4 regions of the Priestia sp. 53B2 genome follow, and region 2 is predicted to be linked to each of the others. Evidence: riboswitches for the same ligand, from Rfam matches in the RefSeq annotation. Region 2 holds a riboswitch; each other region holds the start of a gene.

Region 1 (5,238 bases), 210 kb from region 2:
CGAAAGCTACAAAGACTCTTTACTTGATGCACGTTGTCAAAAACTATATGTCAATGGAGGAAACCTTATTTTTTGCAGCGGAACACAAGGTGTTGTCCATGATACATTAAAAAAAGTTGGAGAACGTCCATTTTTGGTTGAATTGGATCACGCTCTAACACCGCAACAAATTACCGTACAAGGAGCTTCTTTTAAATTCAACAAATAAACATCCGCCGACGGATGTTTATTTCTGTGCTTCTTTTATAGCTTGATAAATGAAATGAGGCAAAATTTCAAAGGAATACTGAACATCTAATCTTTCGGTCCATTGATGCGCATCTCTTCCCAGCGGTCCAATGTTCAGCACCGGCATCTTCAGCTCCTCTAGCTCTTCTAGCGGGATATGATACCCTTTATTCCATAGCGGCATATTTGCTACTAACGTGTTAAATGTATGAAGCGGATGCTGCAGGCTGGCATAGCTTAAATCCGAAATTCCGCCAAAATAACTTTGTTCAACTAGCTCCACTTGGAATTGCTCTTTGGCAGTTGCCTGTACGTTTGACAAAATCTCTTGTACAAACGGATCATCATGTGAACAAACGGCCGGATAAAAAGGCGGCGTAAAAAATAAGACCATCATCGGAGCTGCTTCTTTACATAAACCAGCTAAAGAGTTTACTAATTTAATGGTTTTATTTCTGTCATCATCCTCTTGTGCTAAAAGTGCTGCTTCCATTTCTTGCACATATTTTTCACCGTGCTGTTTGACTGCATGAGTATAAAGTTCTTCATACGTCCATACGTTCACGTCAAGAGATGAACCCTCCATTCCCGCAGCGTAATGCCTAGCGGCTTTATTATAATGTTTTTTTACATTCAAAGCCGCTTTGTCAGCCGATTTCAACAGCAGATCTGTTACTTCTTTAAGAGAGCGGTTTAACATAAATAAATTAAATAATACAACGGCAGAGTGCGGAACTTGAACTGAATACTCTTCTTTTAAATCTTTTTGTATCAGCACCGTAGGAGGTGGACTCGTTTCATCTCTTACTTTTTCGCAAAAATCAACGTTTAATTCTATTTCTTTTGTTAAATAAGAAGCTAGTAAATTAGCATTTAAACCAGCTAGCGGTTCCCCTACATGAGTTTCTTTTCCATAACACAAAAAGCTTGGCATGATCTTCCCAATCGATCCTGAGTACACATAGTTCGTTTGATCTCCAGGATAACGGCTGAACACTGGTTCTGCATTTAGCATGAGAGAAAAATCCAGCTGATGTTTGCGGGCAAGTTCTAAAAGAACAGGCACTGCTTTTCTCATCCCAAGCGAATTTACTTCTTCATCCGGTACCGACAGCAGCAGGATGTTTCCGTCAAACTCTCCGTTGCATGCTCGTTCAACCATACTGATATGCAGGGCAATGCCTGCTTTCATGTCCATCGTTCCTCGGCCAAAAAGCCAGTCTCCTTTTACCATATCTTTTTGTACATGCGCCGGAACTTGTTCCATATGATTATAAAAAGTACTCGTTAATGTATCAGCGTGAAAAGCATCCTTTTTCCACTGTCCATAATCTTGTACATCCACTACATCGTAATGACTTACTAGTACAACTGTTTTATTGGTATTTTTCCCTTGAACAAAAGCTGTGACAATCGATCGCCCGTCTCCTGTTGAATGAAGCTCGACTTGCTCGTTTTTTTGAAAGTAAGGCAGCTTCAATAAACACGACGCTATCGATTCAGCCATTTCCACTTCTGCCATCGTTCCTGTCACGCTAGGTATAGAAACCAATTCGCTTACAAGTTTTTTTAACTGTTCTTTTGTTTGATACAAAGATGTTTTGTTCGACATACCCTTCATCTCTTTCCTTTTTCTAAATTTTCTATCAAACAAAACCATTCGTCAATCCCTTTGACAGAGACCCTTTCATTCTATCCTTATGTATCATAGTATGGCGCTGCCTTTACGCACATGATAAAAAAAGAGTGCGCGGCTAGGGATAGCACCGCACACTCTTTTTTTACTTTTCGTCATCTTCTAAAAAGTCTAGGATACGATCAATAAGCTGTTCGCTTCCTGCATCGTTTCCGTGTTCAAGAGACATTTCCATTTCAATGCTCCTTTCATAAAATATTCTTGTTTTATAACATACCACAATTCATTTCGAATGTAACCTTTAATTTGTGTAAAAATTTCGACAATTTATGATTAATTTTAAAACCTAGTGAGTATTGATTATACCCACCAGATTCTTTGCTTGTCAAAAACCATGCTTTCTATTTAAAAACACTTAAAAAATAGAGGCGCGAGTAGACTTCTTCTATAAAAGACAGCCTACTCGCTCAAGCTTGGAACAGCATGATGAATAAATTTCTAGTTCATTTGCTTTTTGTACATCTTTAATATCTATGCCTACAGCATATGTACGAACATGGTTTTCGACCACAATTTCATAAAATGTTTCCAATTCGCGATAAGCTACTTGATAATGCTTTCCTAATAATTTCACTGCTTCCTTTAATGCTTTCTCTCCTGTATGTGCTGCAACTGCTGTATGACTCATAAAACCCTCTCCTTTTAGAAAAATAAAAAAACTCATTTTGCTTTGATGCAAAATGAGTTTTTCACCCGTTTTATCACCCAAAGCACATGCTTTGCTGGTAGGAGCACCTTACATTCGTAGGTTGCTGTGGAGTCAAAGAGCCAGATCTCTCGTCCACTCGTGATAACTTTTTTAATTTGAAATTTATTTTATCAAATAATTCCATCCGCGTAAATAGAAAAATAAAAATATTTTAATTTTTCGGGTAATGGAATGAATTCAAAAAATGAAAGCTTAGATTAGCAAAATAAGAAGCTGCTACAAGTAATGCCTCTTCATTTAATGAAAAAGAAGGATGATGCCATTCATATTCTCCAGCTGTACCCATCCATACAAAAAATCCTGATACATGCTGCTGATATACGGCAAAATCTTCTCCTCCAGGCGATTGTTCAGCTTCTACGACTTGATAACTAAGATCCTCTGCCGCTTTGATAGCCAGTTTTTCCAGCGTATCATCATTGTTTACTACAGGAAGGTATGGATACCATTTAACGTCTACTGAAGCCCCGAAAGCTGCACCAATCCCTTCAGCAGTTCGTTTCATAAGAGCCGGTATTTTTTCTCTCGCTTCTTCTTGAAAGGTACGCACCGTTCCTTCAAGCGTTACTTTGTCAGGAATGACGTTCCACGAGCTCCCTCCGTGGATTTGAGTTATGCTGACAACAACATTTTGAAATGGGCTGAGATTACGGCTGACAATGGTTTGTAAACTAGTAACAATTTGACCAGCAGCAGCAATCGGATCTATTGTTTTTTCAGGAATACCCGCGTGACCTCCTACTCCTTTGACGTCAATTTCAAAACGATCAACACTTGCCATTAAAGGTCCTGGTTTGATACCAATGGTTCCTACAGGAAGATCCGGTTTGTTATGCATCCCAAATATCGCTGCCACTCCTTCGAGCACACCTTTTTCAACTAGCATTTTTGCCCCAGAAGCTGTTTCTTCGGCTGGTTGAAAGATAAATCGAACCGTACCGCAAAGCTCCTGCTGACGCTCTTTAAGAAGAATGGCTGCTCCGATTATAGAAGCCGTATGAAAATCATGGCCGCATGCGTGCATAACACCGTTCACTTCAGAAGCAAATGGCAGATTGGTTTTTTCTTCAATTGGCAGCGCATCAATATCAGCTCGAATAGCGATAGTAGGTCCCGGCTTTCCTCCCACAATTTCTGCTACTGCTCCTACGTCTAATGGGAATGCATCCGCTATAGAAATTTCATAGTGTTTTAACCACTTTTTAATACGTTTAGTTGTCTCATATTCTTTCATTGAAAGCTCTGGAAACCGGTGCAGCTCACGGCGTATGTCTATTAACTCATTTAGTAGTAATTGATCTGTCATATTTATCACTCTTTCACATTTCTTAATTTGTATCACTTCTCTATCTTTTACGACGAAGAGTGTACCTCATTGAATTTTTTATAAAGAAACACGGTCTTATAACCTTCTGCAAGGTGCTTTTCTTTAGCTTGAACATATCCTTTTCGTTCATACATCTCAACTAACCAAGGATGTTCTTTTGCTGTTCCTAAAGACACACCTGGTGATTTAAACGTATTTTTTATTACCTCTTCCTCTACTAGATGCAGCAGCTTAGATCCAACGCCTTTCCTGGCAAACGACGGGTATACTGCAAACCACCAAAGGTGCGGAACAGCAAACGGACCTGGATGTTCTCCCCAAGGCATTCGTATAGACACAGTTGCAGCGATTCTTTTATCTTCTTCATATACATAGCAAAGGTTTTGAGAAATATTTTTCTTAACGAGGGCAAGATCAGCAGTAGCTGCTAAGAAAGGAATGCCTAGCTCTCGAATAGGCTTATATGCTTGTAGAGTTAAGTTCAATAAGTTATCTGCGTCGTCATTTGTTGCTAAACGGAATTCATTTTTCATCTCTTCGTCTCCTTATGTAGTGCTTAAATATTTATTTAACTTATAAGTTTACTAAGAATTAAAAAAGACAGACTGCCGCCTTGCGTACTCACTATACAACTGCTTTTATAACGTGTCAATTTTCATTATCTCTTTCTATGAAAGCTATCATAAAAACCAATACTTACAGTTTATTATACTGAACAAATATCAATAAATCCCCTTACGAAACCCCTTTCATTACTTTCGTTAAATTTTCAACCGCAATTATAGTGCGACGTATGATAAAATAGAACACGGTAGTTGTAAGAAAAGCAAACAGAAATGTAATCACTAGCATAATCGAGGCTGCTTGCTCTTGTTTCATAATAAGATAATAATTTGTCACTTCAATTACAGTAAGTGTTATGACCATCCTATATAGCATTTCACATGTAAACTTTTAAACGCTTTTTTTATTTTTCATTCCCTATACCATCTAAAGACATAGAATGTCTAATCTATATTAGTAGTATCGGCATATTTTTATATGTTTTTGTAAAAACTAAAGAAAAATTGAAGCAATTATTATTGGCGCTTTTCCACTAAATATTGGAATACATATCATTCTGCAAGGCGCTGCAACAGCAGTTGATAACTGTCTGATTATTCTTTCATTTGACCAAACTCTACCTTTGCTTATAAAATGAAGATTTGTAGAAAGGAGTACGAAAAATTTTATGTATACGTATCAAACAGGCAATCAAACAATTGACTACAAAATTGA
Region 2 (5,238 bases):
AGAATTACGACGGTTTTGTCCATAACTATGCCCTCTATCTAAATCATGAAAGCGGGCGCTTTGAACTAATTCCATGGGATTATGATGCAACTTGGGGAAGAGATGTAAATGGAAAAGTAATGGAAGGAGACTATGTCCGCGCACAAGGATTTAATACGCTTACAGCTCGCTTACTGGCGGTAAACAACATTAAAAAACGATATATTCAAAAGATGAACAATGTTCTAAATAATCAATTTACAATAGAATACATGAAACCAATCATTTATCAACTGCATGAGTATATTGCTCCTTACGTATTAAAAGATCCTTACGTAAAAGATAACTTGGAGCAATTTTATAAAGAACCCGAATTTATGCTGTCTTTTATAAAAGAACGAACAGCGTATATTGAAAATAACCTTTTGACTCTTTAAAAAGAGATAGATTTATAGGCAATTTATAGGCAACAGTGGATTTTGCTAATAATAGGCAAATGCAGGAAATCAATAGCTGTACATGATACGTATATATACAGTATGAATGACCAATAAGGATAACTAATAAGGAGGAAAAACAATGAGTAACTATTACTATGGCCAAGAACAAGGGCAAAATCAAAATCCACGCCAAAAATCAAGCCAAAAACGAAGCCGAAATATACAAATGCCTGATAAAGGCTATTCTTCTCACTTCAAACCCCTAAAAGGAAGAGTGGTGACCGTTTATCGTGGAGGGCCTGAATCTAAAACAGGTTATTTGGTTGACGTGCAATCAGATTATTTAATCTTAGCAGTGGAAAGCAACAATAACAATAATAACAATAATGGTGAAAATAACAACCAAAACAACCAAAACAACCAAAATAATAATCAACAAGAATATACACTTGTATATTATCACTTAGCGCATGTAAAAAGTATTACTGAAGATACTATGTCAAATTCGGCACAAACGTTTACTGGAATTAGCACAGAATTAGAATTATATCGAGGAAAAACTTTTGCTACAACTTTATCATTGATGAAAACTAAATATGTGCAGGTTAACCAAGGTGGACCTGAGAAAAAAGCAGGTCAGCTTCTTGATGTCTTAGGTTCATTTGAATCTGCTTATATAGTATTACTCACAGAAGACGACGGTGTCATCTATATTAATACTGAACACGTTAAGAGTGTGAGTGAATATCAAAGCAACAATGGAGATCAAACTAATCAATCTGCAAATGAACTCTTAGTGAGTCAAGAACCAGAATATATGAAATCCAAAAGCTTTAACGATCTTTTTGCCCACCTTTCTCATAAATGGGTATCAATCAATAATGGAGGACCTGAAGCTGTAGAGGGCGTGTTAGTACAAAGCCGAAATGGTACATTTACACTTGTGCAGAATAATCAAGTATTACGCTTACAGCCAAGACACGTTAAAACCATTTGTGTAGGAGCAAAAGGGGCTTTTAAGCAAAACGATAACAATCAAAATAATAATGAAGAAACAGAAGAAAATGGAGAGACTGAAGCTGCAAAGTCTACACAAAAACGTACAGGAGAACGTACAGGAAGTCGCACGGGTGGACGTACGGGTTCACGCTCTTCAGCACCGGCCGAGAAAGTTATTAAAACGAAAAATTATCGTTGGAAAGCATGATGAAATGGAACATAAAAGGTGCTTATAAAGCACCTTTTCTATCATATAGGAAAAAGGAGGAGAATCAGTATGAGTATGAATCATTATATCAATAAAATTGTGGAGTTAGATATTTCAGGTAAAACGACATTTGTTGGCAGACTTATTGATCTTGGATTAGATATTATGGTTTTGTATAATGGACATGATTATTTGTATATTCCTCTTTTACACATGCATCGTTTGCGGGAAGTATCAGAAGAAGACTATACGGTTTTACGTGAAATAGAAGAGAACTTAATAGAAGAAAGTCAGCGGATTTCTTATCGTAATATTTTACAGCAGGCAAAAGGGAAATTTATTGAAATTTATGTAACGGGAGGGAAGTCATTGCATGGCTATATTACAAGCGTGCTGAATGATTATCTTGTGTTTTATTCTCCAGTGTATAAAAATGTCTTTGTTTCTCTGCATCATTTGAAATGGCTTACCCCTTACAGTAATGAGTTAACCCCTTATTCTTTAAGTGACAAAGAGCTCCCAGTAAGACCTGCCTCTGCACCTTTTGTCAGAAACTTTGAAGAGCAGCTTAAAAAATATGAAAATCAACTGGTCGTATTAGATTTAGGGGATCAATCAGAAAAAATTGGCGTACTTAAAGAAGTTTCTAATAATATTGTTGAACTAATTACGGCAAATGGAGAAAGTATGTATTGGAAGTTAGCTCACGTAAAATCTGTGCACTTGCCTTAGAAAAAGAGACCTCGCTTTCGTCTCTTTTTTTTATGTGCTTATCAGGACAAGTATATTGAATAAACAAATGAGATGATTTGAATTTTTTAGAAAATTATGTTGACAATAAAGAAAATCTTTATTAAAGTTATTAACAACAAACGTTAACCACCAACAATTATATAGAACTCTTATCAAGAGTGGCGGAGGGACTGGCCCTGCGATGCCCGGCAACCATCAAATGAAACATTCATTTGAACGGTGCTAATTCCTGTGGAACATCAGTATTGTTCTAACAGATGAGAGAAATCGTGTATAAACGAACACTCTTCCATCTGTGAAGAGTGTTTTTTATTTTGAGTTAAGGAGAGAAATAGATGAAAATTGAAACTTTATTAGTTCGTTCAGGAGTAGGTCGTGACCCTTCAACAGGGTCTATTACAACACCCATTTACCAAGCATCAACATTTGCTCACCCTGCGTTAGGGCAAAGTACAGGATTTGACTATGCACGTACGGCAAACCCTACTCGTACAGCATTGGAAGAAGCAATTGCTGCTTTAGAAAAAGGAGAAGTAGGAGTAGCATTCGCTTCAGGAATGGCGGGTGTAATGGCAGTTTTAGCACTATTTAAAAACGGAGATCATTTAATTGTATCAGAGGATTTATACGGAGGAACGTACCGAGTACTAAATGAAATCTTTTCAGAGCAAGGAATTACTATTTCGTACGTCAACACAGCCCATCTCGAGCAAGTAAAAGATGCGCTTCGTCCCAACACGAAAGCTTTATTTATTGAAACACCTACGAATCCAATGATGCACGTGACTGATTTGCCAGAAGCAATTGCGTTAGCTAAACAGCATGATTTGCTTACTATCGTTGACAATACCTTCATGTCCCCTTATTATCAGCGTCCTTTAGAGCTTGGAGCAGATATTGTGATACATAGTGCAAGCAAATACATTGGGGGTCATAATGATGTAGTTGCTGGTCTTGTAGTCGCTCGATGTAGTAGCTTAGGAGAGAAAATTCGTTTTTATCAAAATGCAGCTGGGGCAATCTTAGGTCCACAAGATAGCTGGTTATTGTTGCGCGGTGTTAAGACGCTAGCGCTTCGTATGGAAAAGCATAACGAAAACGCGCTGAAAATTGCAAATTGGCTTACTGCTCATGATCTCGTAGAAAAAGTGTATTACCCTGGCCTTGAAACACATCCAGGCTATGAAATCATGAAGAAACAAGCGACTGGATTTGGAGGCATGATTTCTTTTGCTGTCTCACACCCTGACATCGTGTCAGTACTTTTAGAAAATGTCAAAGTTATTACATTTGCAGAAAGCTTAGGAGGAGTGGAAAGTTTAATGACATTCCCAGCTCGTCAAACACACGCTGATATTCCGGAGGAAATTCGAAATCGTGTCGGAGTAACAAATTGTTTACTGCGATTATCAGTTGGAATTGAGCACGCAGATGATTTAATTAAAGATTTGAAGGAGGCATTTGATGCATACCAACAATAATAAACATAGATTTGGTACGAACTTAATTCATGCAAATACAGGAATTGACGGTCATTTTGGAGCGGTTAACGTACCTATTTATCAGGTATCTACATTTAACCAAGAAGATGAGACGAACAACGGCCGTTATGACTATTCTCGTTCAGGAAATCCAACTCGTGAGGCTTTAGAAAACACCATTGCTCACCTAGAAAATGGATACGCTGGTTTTGCTTTTTCATCAGGTATGGCTGCTATCTCATCGGTATTATCTATTTTTGAATCAGGGGATGAAATTTTAGTTTCACACGATACGTACGGCGGGACATATCGTGTATTAACACGGTTATTTTCAAAGTTTGGTATCAAAACAACTTTTGTTGATACAACGAAGGTGGACAAAGTAGAAGAAGCTATCACAAAAGATACGAAGGCTATTTATATCGAAAGCCCTTCAAATCCATTTTTACAGGTAACGGATATTAAAGCAGTAGCAAGTTTGGCGAAGGAGCGCAATCTTCTTACAATTGTGGATAACACGTTTTTAACACCTTATCTACAGCAGCCGATTGACCTTGGTGTAAATATTGTAATTCATAGTGCTACAAAATATATCAGCGGTCACAGTGACGTCATTGGCGGTCTAGTTGTGGTAAGCGATGAAAAGCTAGCAGAAGAAGTAAAGTTTGTACAAAATGCTTTTGGTGCTATCTTAGGACCACAGGATTGTTTTTTACTGCTTCGAGGAATTAAGACATTAAAAGTTCGTTTAGATCAGCAGTTAAAAACAGCGTTGCAGTTTGCAAAGTGGCTTGAAGAACAATCTCTAGTGAGCCGTGTATACTACCCAGGCTTAAAAAGTCATCCAGACCACAAACTGATTTCAGAACAAGCAAATGGATACGGAGCTATGATTTCTTTCCAAGTACAGGATGAAAAAGTAGCACGACATATTTTACAAGGAGTCAAATTGGCTTCAATTGGCGTTAGTCTAGGTGCAGTTGAATCCATTCTAACGCATCCTGCAACAATGTCTCATGCAAGTATCCCAAAAGAAGTACGTGAAGAAAAAGGAATTACTGATTCACTTCTTCGCCTTTCAGTAGGGTTAGAGGAATTCGAGGATTTAAAGCAAGACTTTAAGGCTGTTTTTCAAAGCTTAGAAGAAAAAGCGTTAATTAAATAAAGAAAAGGACTTCCATCAAGGAAGTCCTTTTTTATCGTTATATACAGCTATCTAAAAGGTTTGTGTATAGGGACGTAAGCGCAACTTTTTCATCAGAGGAAAGACTGCTGTTTAGAATTCTTTTTATGCCAAGATGATATTTTACATACGGTGTTTGCCGGACGCGTGGATGAGTCATTTCATCTTTTAAATCTTTCAGAATGGCTTCGTGAA
Region 3 (5,238 bases), on a different contig from region 2:
AAAATGAAAGGATAGATAGGCTATGGAAACTAATTTAAATGTGCGTTCTGCTTACAAGAAGGTAGTGACCTTCATCAACAAATTCTCATATAAATAAGTAAGCTTGTTTACTTTTAACTGAATTTATTTAGTAATAGGGGGATTAACTAGTTGATGAATTTGACGCTTCATGAACGTTCTGAAAAGTTATTAAAGCAAAGAATTAAACAATTAAATCCGAGAGATCCATTTAACTTTGTTTTTATGGGTGACAGCAGAGGTGACGGACCAAACGATAATTGTTTCACGATGAGCGGTGAATTTGAGCTTGTATTAAAAAAGGCGGTGGAATTGGACCCGCTGTTTATTATTCATGGGGGAGACACCGTCTATACAGGGAAAAAAGAGTACTTGGAGCACTTTGTTAAGGTTGTTGAAAAAATCGCACCAAACATTCCTATGTTTGTATGCGTAGGGAATCATGATGAACTGTACCTTGATGAAAGCAATCTCGAAAACTTCAGAGCTACTATCGGAAAAGTACACTGAATCATTGATATTCCTATCTTCAACTTCCGGTGCATCGCATTAAATAATGTCATCAGTCCCAAGAATAAAATATATGGATTTACAGATAAAGAGCTTAATTATTTAGAGCAGCAGCTAGAGGATGCTCCTCGTAATACCGTTGTAGCCATGCATGCGCAGCCAAATATTGGCCGGTGGTCAAACCTTGAAGGGTTTCCTGTAACGACTCCTCAAAGTCAGCAATTTTTTGACTTGCACCGCGTGAAAAAAGTGCTCGTTAGCCACGTGCATGCATATGACGAACAGTTTATTAGAAAAAATAGAAACGGGACGTTTACGCTTGGAAGAGGCACTGATTTTGTATTGTCAGGAGGCGCCGGTGCTCCCCTTGATTTTGAGCTGCCTTTAATTTTAAATAATTATAATTTTACGGAGTTTTTTGTAAGCAGATACGACATTTTAGGTCCTCTTCTTTGGAAGGATTTTGGACGACCTCGAAGAAATTGTTTGTAAAAACAAGAAAGTAGAAAGCTAGGTTTAGCCAAAAGCGTGCCCGTGATTCACAGCCAGACTTTTGGAAGATTATGCATAATGTTTAAAGAAACCTTGTAGCAGAAGGCTAAGTCAAACGTTATAATAGATAATGAATGATGATATATTCTCTATATTTGTCATATATTTGTATTACATATGTAATTAAAGAAAAACATTCACTTGATATACTGTTTAATGACTTAACTTTATCTTAAAATTTACAGTGAAATGCCTGTTTATAAAGGCTTAGAACATACACAGCAAATGGAGGAGCAATCATGGCAAACGAAAAGATGCAAGAAGGACTTGATCGTTTTATCAAGGAGGATTTAAATGACCTTTTAGGTAGACTGTTCCCCTTAATGGATCGGGAGTGTGCCGAAGAAAAAAGAAAGCTTATTGAAACGGCGGTAGAGTACATTTATTCTTCAGGCTATCACCAAGGAGCAAAAGATTTAATCGAAACACATCGAAAAGATGATTACAAATTGTTAAGGCAAAAATTAGCGTCAACGCCTCCTGAAAACTAATTTTTTTGAAATTTCTTTTGACAACATAAATGTAAGGTGTTAAGATGACTCTACATTCAAAATATTATAAATAATTAAAACTCTTATTGAGAGAGGCGGAGGGACTGGCCCTGTGAAGCCCGGCAACCATTTAACATTCTTGTTGAAAAGGTGCTACATCCTGCAAAGCGTACAGCTTTGGAAAATAAGAGAGGATTTCATAGATACTATGCCTCTCTATTCGTGATAGAGAGGCTTTTTATTTTATGTGAATATGTTTTGAATGAACAATTTTATAAAAATGCATCAGGTGCTGTGTAACGAATATACGCAGCTTAAAAGGGAAGACCGGTGAAAAGCCGGCGCGGTCCCGCCACTGTAATGGGGAGCAACTTATTAACCACTGTTTCATGTTGAAATGGGAAGGGATAGGAAGCGATGAACCTAAGTCAGGAGACCTGCCTGTTGTATGCACTTAAGCTCTACGGGATATAGAGAGGAGTGAGGAATACGTGTTGGGAAAAACAGGCTATCTCAACTTTAGTTAAGTATGCGTATCATCTCTCTTTTCATTTCGAAAAGAGAGATTTTTTAGTTTATCGATAAAAAAATATACAGGGAGTGGAAAAAATGAGCAGTGTAAAAAGTTCAAACTTAGGTTATCCAAGAATTGGTGAAAAACGAGAATGGAAAAAAGCGCTTGAGCAGTTTTGGGCAGGAAAGCTAGAGAAAGATATCTTTCTGCAGGAAATTGAAGCTCTTCGTCTAGCACATCTAAAAAAACAGCGTGATGCAGGAATTGAATTAATTCCAGTCGGTGATTTTAGCTTATACGATCATGTGTTAGATACAGCCGCTATGTTTGGTCTAGTGCCAAAGCGCTTTGATTATGACGGAGGACCAGTATCGCTTGAAACGTATTTTGACATCGCGCGAGGAACAAAAGGTGCGGTAGCCTCTACGATGACAAAATGGTTTAACACAAATTATCACTACATCGTACCAGAGCTTGAGGAATGTACGCCGTCCCTTGTAGAAAATCGCCCGCTTCAATTTTACAAAGAAGCAAAACAGAAGCTGAATATTGAAGGCAAGCCTGTGATTTTAGGTCCAGTAACATTTGTGAAGCTGTCAAAAGGATATAAAAAAAGTGAGTTTAAAGAAGTAGTTGAACAATTTGTTCCTCTTTATGTGACTATCTTAGCGGAGCTGCAAGCGGAAGGAGTAGAGTGGGTACAAATAGATGAGCCGGTTTTAGCTACAACGCTATCAAAAGAAGACCTCGCACTGTACAAAGAAGTCTATCAAGCTTTGAAAAAAGCGGCACCGAATGTAAAAGTCATTTTGCAAACGTATTTTGACAGCGTTGATTATTACCAAGAAGTTGTTTCTCTTCCCGTTCATGGAATTGGTTTAGACTTTGTGCATGACCGAGGAGAAAATCTCACGGCGCTTAATCAATATGGGTTTCCGACTGATAAAGTGCTGGCAGCAGGAGTGATTGACGGACGAAACATTTGGCGTGAGAATCTGGATGAACAGCTTTTAACAATCAGTGAAATTGAAGAAGCTGTATCAAAAGACCGTTTGATTCTGCAGCCTTCATCAAGTCTACTACATGTTCCTGTTACGGTGAAAAATGAAGAAACCATTGAGCCAGTGTTAAAAAATGCGCTCTCTTTTGCAGATGAAAAGCTAAAGGAAATTGCGCTGTTAACAAAAGCGGTGCAGCAAGGAAAAGAAAAAATAGAAGAAGAAATAAACGTAAGCAAACAGGCAATTCAAGCATTAAATGGATCATCTTTTCGAAATCATCAAGACGTACAAAAAGAGCTGAAGCAGCTGCACAGCTATAAAGCAGAGCGTCAAGCGCCGTTTGACGTACGTCAACGCGTTCAGCAAGAAGCTTTTCAACTGCCGCTTCTTCCAACGACAACAATTGGAAGCTTTCCGCAAACAAAAGAAGTGCGAAAAGAGCGTCTAAAATGGCGTAAAGGCGAGTTAAGCGATGAAGCATATGAAGCGTACATTAACGAGGAAATAAAAAAATGGATTAAAATTCAAGAAGACATCGGCTTAGATGTCCTTGTGCACGGAGAGTTTGAGCGTACGGACATGGTCGAATACTTCGGTGAGAAATTAGGAGGCTTTCAGTTTACGAAGTTTGGCTGGGTACAATCTTACGGTTCTCGCTGCGTGAAGCCGCCGCTTATTTACGGAGATGTATCGTACGAGCAGGCGATGACGATCAAAGAAACGGTCTACGCACAGTCTCTAACAAATAAGCCGGTCAAAGGAATGCTGACGGGGCCGATTACGATTTTAAACTGGTCGTTTGTGCGTGATGATATCCCGCGCTACGACGTGGCAAATCAAATCGCGCTTGCTCTTAGAAAAGAAGTAGAAGCACTTGAAAGTCAGGGCATTTCAATGATCCAAGTAGATGAACCGGCGCTTCGTGAAGGATTGCCGTTAAAACGAGAAAACTGGGACAGCTACTTAAATGCTGCGGTGTATGCGTTCAAGCTAGCCACGGTATCGGTGCAAAACGAGACGCAAATTCACACGCATATGTGCTATTCAGAATTCGAAGAGATTATTGATGCGATCAAAGCGCTTGATGCCGACGTGATTTCTATTGAAACATCTAAAAGCCACGGTGAATTAATTTATGCATTTGAAAAACATACGTACAATCAAGGAATCGGACTTGGCGTATATGATATCCACAGCCCGCGCGTACCGAAGCTTGAAGAGCTTCAGCGAAACATTGACCGCGCTCTGCAGGTACTTGATCCTGCATTATTTTGGATTAATCCCGACTGCGGCCTTAAAACAAGAGGAATCAGCGAGACGGTTGAAGCTTTAAAAGTGATGGTTGAGTCTGCAAAACAAACCAGACAAAATTTATTACAAAACGTTTAATGATAAGAAATTAAAGACTAAGCAGTGTAACCGCTACACTGCTTGGTCTTATGGGATTTTAAAAGGCCAAAAATATCCATTGACACTTCCCCTACATTTTTGTATCTTTTTAAAGGTGTTTTTAAAATCAGGGAGGTACAACATGAGTAACAACAGTACGCAGCACGTTAAAATTGTAACAGCGGATCCATCAGCGCTAGGTCTATTTGGACTTGCCATGGTGACACTTGTTGCATCGTTTCAAAAGCTTGGGGTAACCGATGGTGTTTCATTGGTATTGCCATGGGCGATTTTTTTAGGCGGAATAGGGCAGTTAATCGCGTCTATGCAAGATTTCAAACATAATAATACCTTCGGCGCAACTGCTTTTGGTGCCTTCGGGTTATTTTGGCTAGGTGTAGCTATGACATGGCTTATTCAGCTTGGAGCATTTGGAGAAGCGCTCGCAAAAGAAGCGGATCCGAAGCAGCTCGCATTTGCTTTTGTCGGCTACTTGATTTTCAGCGTTTTTATGACAGTTGGAGCAATGGGCACTCATAAAGTATTATTTATTATTTTTGTGTTAATTGATTTCTTATTCATTGGATTATCGCTAAGTACATTTGATGTGGCATATGAATACACACATTTATTAGCAGCAGTATCGGAGCTATTGATTGCTCTGTTTTCATTCTATGGATCTGCAGCGGCCGTATTAAATACTCACTACGGTCGAGTTGTGCTTCCGGTGGGCAAGCCATTTGGTGCATTTATTAAATAATCA
Region 4 (5,238 bases), on a different contig from region 2:
GGCGCTACAATAAAGCCAAGTGGATATCCGGATTTTGCAACTTTATTAGCAGCTTCAATCCGGTAATCAAGAGGAGATGTACCAGGTTCAAAGTTTTTTATAACATAATCTGCATTTATGCTAAAGCGAAAGCGCGTGCGACCATTATGCTTAGCATCCAATAGATGATCCACGTGATGAAATTTAGTCACAAAGCGCAGTTGACCTAGTTCACTTTCCCCAAAATATTCAATCGCGCGCTTTAATGAATGTGTTAAATGGTCAATTCCTACGATATCAGATGTACAAGCCGCTTCAAATCGCGTTATTTGAGGGGCTCTTTCCTGCATATATTGCTCTGCTTGACCTAATATTTCTTCAACATTCACGTACGTGCGAATATATGGTTTACTTCCCATTGTTGTCTGCAAATAACAATAGTGACAGTGCCCCATACACCCTGTTGCAAACGGTATTGCATATTCAGCTGACGGTTTAGATGTATCAAATTTCAATGTTTTACGCACTCCAACTACTAAAGTCGACTTGGCATTGCGATATTTTTGCAAATCATTTTTCCCCGGTATATTACGCACTTGATTATGAGAAGTTGTTTGACGAATCTCAATTCCCATCTTCTCAAATTTTTCTTTTAATTGAACACCAAGCGGGTACTCCATTGCCCCTGGCTCAATATATACTAATTGAGGTACAAAAGGTTTTATCATCATTACACTTCCTTTTTTCTAATACTAATAGCGTTTGAAAAATAAAAAGACTCTATCCTTGGTAATTATTTTTCAAACAAAAAAGACTCTCCGTTTAAGAGAGCCTTCCGTCAGTCATATTGTTCATAATCAAATATCTTATTATACATTTTTTCAGCTTCTTCATACGTTGAATACACGGCATCATCTTCAGCTAACAAATGATAAGACTCATGTAGAAACAGCGCCTTTTCACCTTTGTTTTCAGGATGTTCAACAATTTCAGCTTGATTAATATTCGCAACGTTTGCCGTATGAGGATTTCGGTAAATAACAAATACCTGATCTCCCACTTGATATTCTTTTTTTTCCACGATCATCACCCTTTTCTTCTTTCTTTACTCGTATGATGTCCGCTTTTGCTCATTTTATCCGGTAAAAACACCTCATGGCATCATCAAGAATTCATACGCTTTTACGCTCAATAAACCGAAAAGGGAGCTCAATTTTCTGAGGAGCCTTGCTTCCCACTAATGTAAAAAGCGTTTCTCCCATTTCCTTAAGAGGAAGTTCGATCGTTGTGATTTGTAAATAAGAAGAAAGCGGATGATTATCAAAACCAATGATAGCTAAATCACCAGGAACTGAAATACCCGCTTGTTCGCACTGAGCTTTTATTCCGATAGCTACTTGATCGTTTGTTACTAAAAGCGCCTGAGGCCGATTTTTCATCTGCACTAATTTTTCCACCACTTTTTCACCATCTGTCACGTTCAAACAGCCTTGAAAAACCCATTCTGAATGATAAGGCTGATTTATTCTTTTTATATATTCTTTGTATGCTTGTTGCCGCTGCAAGCTATTTGTACCCGTCATTCTTCCAATACAGTAGCCAATATCCGTATATCCTTTTTCTTTTAAATACAGGAGCGCCTGCTTAAAAGCTGCATAATGATCAACGTATACGGAGCGAATAGAACGATTCTGTACGTTTTCGCACACGGCTATCGGCCCGTACTGCTGATAATATTCAATCGTGCTCCAGCTGCTTGCTCTAGAACAAATAATCACTCCATCAACTTGCTTTGTTTTTAGCATATGAAGCGCTTCTTCTTCTTTTTTTACATCATAGTTCGTCTGACAAATAACAAGCTGATACTGCTTTTCTAAAGCTTGAGATGCCACTCCTTCTAAAAGCAGGCTGAAATACGGATGATTAATAAAAGGCAAGACGACGGCAATCATATTTGTTTTCCCTTTTGATAAATGAACGGCATTAATGTTTTGTTCATAATTAAGTTCGTGAATAACCTGCTCTACCAGCCGGCGTTTTTCTTCTTTTACATACGGATGCTGATTTAGCACCCGGGATACAGTCGAAACAGATACACCAGCTTTTTTTGCGATATCTCGGATATTTGTCATGTTTTCACCTTTTTCTCTTGCGCTGAAACGCGTTTCATACTTTATTCTCATTATAAAGTGAAACAGCAATAAGCTAAACCCGTTACCATCGTGTTTTTATTCATTTACTTAAGGAGGTCATTTCATGGGTATTTTATTATTCATTTTATTATGCGGAATTGAAATTGGAGGAGCGGCTTATGCACTTAAACAAAATGAGACGCTTTGGAAGGAGTTAGATGAAGAAAAGCCGAATGATTTTTTCAAACAGTAAAAAACCCTTAAAAAGAACATTCTTTTTAAGGGTTTGATATTACGCAGCTTCTTTAGATGATTTTGACTTTTTATTTAAACGAGGAAATCCAATTACAATCGCAATGATCCCGCAAACCGCTGTTAACATTGGATAGAATGTAAATGGAATAATCTCAATCGGTGAAACTTTAGCAAATCCTGCTGCGAGAAGCATTTGTGCGCCGTAAGGGATAAGCCCTTGAACGCTGCATGAAAACAAGTCAAGCAGACTGGCTGATTTCCGATTATCAATTGAATACTTATCAGAGATTTCTTTTGCTAACGGACCTGCCGTAATAATTGAAATCGTGTTATTAGCCGTGGCCAAATTTGTTAAACTTACCAATCCGGCGATGCTGAATTCTCCACCTTTTTTTGTTTGAATACGTCGTGTTAATAAATTCAATAAGAACTGAATACCGCCGTTATAGCGAATAAGCTCAACCATTCCACCAATTAATAGAGATAAAATAATTAACTCCGACATTCCGCCAATACCTTCTGTCACAGTTTTGGCAAGAGAAGAAAGCGTGTAGCTTCCATCAGCCAATCCGATTACGCCGGCTAATACAATTCCTCCAGTTAAAATGCTTAATACGTTTGCACCAAATATGGCAGCCACTAGTACGCCGATATATGGCAAGATTTTAAACCAGCTGAAATCTTTGATTTCTACTGAAGACGTGTTGCCGATCGTCATGACAAGCAATAGAATCACCGTAACAATCGCTGCAGGAAGGACAATAAAAAAGTTTACTTTTAATTTATCTGACATATTTGTTTTTTGCGTACGAACTGCTGCAATGGTCGTATCAGAGATTATAGATAAATTATCTCCAAACATTGCACCACCAATAACGGCAGCAATTGCTAACGTAATGGATACATGCGCTTGCTCACTGATTCCTACAGCGATAGGCCCTAGCGCAGCGATTGTTCCCATTGACGTTCCCATCGAAATTGAAATGAATGCGCCAATAACGAAGATTCCGACTACCACTAAGCTTTGCGGAAGCACAGACAGCGCTAAGTTTACCGTTGAATCAACAGCTCCCATACCTTTAGCGACTTCTGAAAAAGCACCTGCTAAAATAAAAATAAGCACCATAATAATGATATCAGGATGCCCTGCTCCTTTAGCAAAACGTTCCACTTTTACATTAAGTGAATCTTTGCGATTCATAGCCAGCGCCACAATGGCTGCAATGATAATGGCTACTAAGACAGGCAGCTTATAAAAATCTCCCGTTATAATTCCTGATCCGACAAACAGGACTAAAAAGACGCCCAGCGGTAACAGCGCCCAGCCGTTTCCTTTTTGTTGTTCCATTCTTAACACCTCTTGTTTACGTAATAAAAAAAGACCTCTTCTTATTGATAAGAAGAGGTCTCTTATTTGTATCATAAGATTACCCTTCTCATCTTCCAAACGAAACATCGTCTGCTGGATTTGGCACCGCACTGCGTACAGCCAGTTGCCGAGACATCATAGGGCCAGTCCCTCCGTCTCTCTTGATAAGAAGTTTATAGTTGTTTTAAAAATAGTCTTTCACTACTGTAATCTCTTTTTATTTAATTGTCAAATGCTATTTTAGAAAAATATATAGTGCGAAAATTCTCACATCAATTAGCTACGTCTCGTTTCAAAAACGCTGCCCATGCCACGCCTATAAAGAAGACAAAATGCGCGACTAAGATGAAGATTGAAAATGGAATCGTCATGCCGTCAAACATCGTCTTCATTCCCTCCATATACTGCACAAAGTTCGTGTTGGCAAATAATAAAAATTTCCCCCACCATAAACCTAGCTCTGATACTAGTCCTGTTACAGCTTTCGCGCCGATACTTACGACAATAGCCAGACTGGAAGCAAGCGCGCTGTTTCTAAATAAAGACGACAGCATGAATGCGAACGTCATCATCATAAAAGTTTCCATATACGCACTGTCATACGTAAGCGTAATGTTTTTAAGCAGCTGCGCATCTCCTTCTAGACTGGTAAATCCAAAGAACAATGCTCCCCATACAAACGAAAAAAGCAAATAGCTCAGTAAGTAATACAAGCTAATTAAAATGAGCGTTATGTACTTGGACGTTAAAATCGTTGAACGTCTAGCCGGGCGAATTAACAGAAGTTTAATGGTACCTGCTTCAAACTCTTTTGCAACCATTGACCCTCCAACAGCAAGAGCAAAAAATTGAACAAGAATCAGCATACCTGAACTAAATGACAGAAAGTTCAAAATGTTGTCTTCTGTTCCTGCACTGTTTGCTACTTTTTTCATTAATAGAGCCATACAAAGAGTTAAAATACCGATTGTAATAAACGTGACTTTTGTACTTCTTTTGTGAAACCATTTCATATGTTCATTTTGAATTAGCTTAAGCATGGTGCTCTCCTTCCGTAACGGACATAAACGAATCTTCAAGCGTCTCATACACAGGGGTAATTCGGTAGACTAAAATATCGCTGTCCACTAATTTTCTATTTACAGCTGGAATTTGTTCTTTTACAATCGCCACGTCGATAATATGTGATCTCATCGTTACTTCAAATTCTTGTGATAAAAGATCCGCTGCTTTTTGCGCGTCAGATACCTCAAATTCTACGTACATTCCTTGGTCTTGACGATTTGGAGATAGATCTTGAATGGTTTTTAACTCACCGTCTTGAATAATGCCAACGCGGTCACATAATGCTTCTACCTCTTTTAATAAGTGGCTCGCGATTAAGATTGAAATTCCTTCTTCTGTACAAAGCGTTTGTAAATATATACGAAATTCTCTCATTCCCGCTGGGTCTAGACCATTTGTTGGTTCGTCTAGTAAAAGCAATGCAGGCTTATGTAAAAT

Evidence for each region. A riboswitch is a leader RNA that binds a small molecule or an ion and turns the genes downstream of it on or off. The one in region 2 is predicted to bind S-adenosylmethionine.
Region 1: another riboswitch for S-adenosylmethionine. It lies ahead of ACN6NE_RS16975 (hypothetical protein); the one in region 2 lies ahead of ACN6NE_RS18035 (trans-sulfuration enzyme family protein).
Region 3: another riboswitch for S-adenosylmethionine. It lies ahead of metE (5-methyltetrahydropteroyltriglutamate--homocysteine S-methyltransferase); the one in region 2 lies ahead of ACN6NE_RS18035 (trans-sulfuration enzyme family protein).
Region 4: another riboswitch for S-adenosylmethionine. It lies ahead of ACN6NE_RS22515 (Na+/H+ antiporter NhaC family protein); the one in region 2 lies ahead of ACN6NE_RS18035 (trans-sulfuration enzyme family protein).

The regions. Positions count from the first base shown of each region.
Region 1 is NZ_JBLZXA010000020.1:558,034-563,271, reverse strand. Features, by position in the region: gene ACN6NE_RS16985 (VOC family protein) at 1-208, shown strand, start outside; gene ACN6NE_RS16980 (M20/M25/M40 family metallo-hydrolase) at 227-1,840, opposite strand; gene ACN6NE_RS16975 (hypothetical protein) at 2,310-2,552, opposite strand; SAM riboswitch class I at 2,620-2,721, opposite strand; gene ACN6NE_RS16970 (amidohydrolase) at 2,785-3,939, opposite strand; gene ACN6NE_RS16965 (GNAT family N-acetyltransferase) at 3,987-4,493, opposite strand; gene ACN6NE_RS16960 (M48 family metallopeptidase) at 5,192-5,238, shown strand, end outside.
Region 2 is NZ_JBLZXA010000020.1:763,071-768,308, forward strand. Features, by position in the region: gene ACN6NE_RS18020 (CotH kinase family protein) at 1-416, shown strand, start outside; gene ACN6NE_RS18025 (spore coat protein) at 646-1,626, shown strand; gene ACN6NE_RS18030 (hypothetical protein) at 1,696-2,358, shown strand; SAM riboswitch class I at 2,526-2,643, shown strand; gene ACN6NE_RS18035 (trans-sulfuration enzyme family protein) at 2,715-3,860, shown strand; gene ACN6NE_RS18040 (trans-sulfuration enzyme family protein) at 3,844-5,025, shown strand; gene ACN6NE_RS18045 (hypothetical protein) at 5,063-5,238, opposite strand, start outside.
Region 3 is NZ_JBLZXA010000001.1:295,553-300,790, reverse strand. Features, by position in the region: gene ACN6NE_RS01830 (metallophosphoesterase) at 154-528, shown strand; gene ACN6NE_RS01825 (hypothetical protein) at 676-1,020, shown strand; gene ACN6NE_RS01820 (hypothetical protein) at 1,320-1,571, shown strand; SAM riboswitch class I at 1,652-1,762, shown strand; cobalamin riboswitch at 1,842-2,030, shown strand; gene metE (5-methyltetrahydropteroyltriglutamate--homocysteine S-methyltransferase) at 2,181-4,475, shown strand; gene ACN6NE_RS01810 (acetate uptake transporter) at 4,618-5,235, shown strand.
Region 4 is NZ_JBLZXA010000027.1:391,383-396,620, reverse strand. Features, by position in the region: gene splB (spore photoproduct lyase) at 1-707, opposite strand, end outside; gene ACN6NE_RS22530 (transcriptional regulator SplA domain-containing protein) at 818-1,066, opposite strand; gene ACN6NE_RS22525 (LacI family DNA-binding transcriptional regulator) at 1,152-2,111, opposite strand; gene ACN6NE_RS22520 (hypothetical protein) at 2,236-2,364, shown strand; gene ACN6NE_RS22515 (Na+/H+ antiporter NhaC family protein) at 2,404-3,714, opposite strand; SAM riboswitch class I at 3,800-3,906, opposite strand; gene ACN6NE_RS22510 (ABC transporter permease) at 4,008-4,775, opposite strand; gene ACN6NE_RS22505 (ABC transporter ATP-binding protein) at 4,768-5,238, opposite strand, start outside.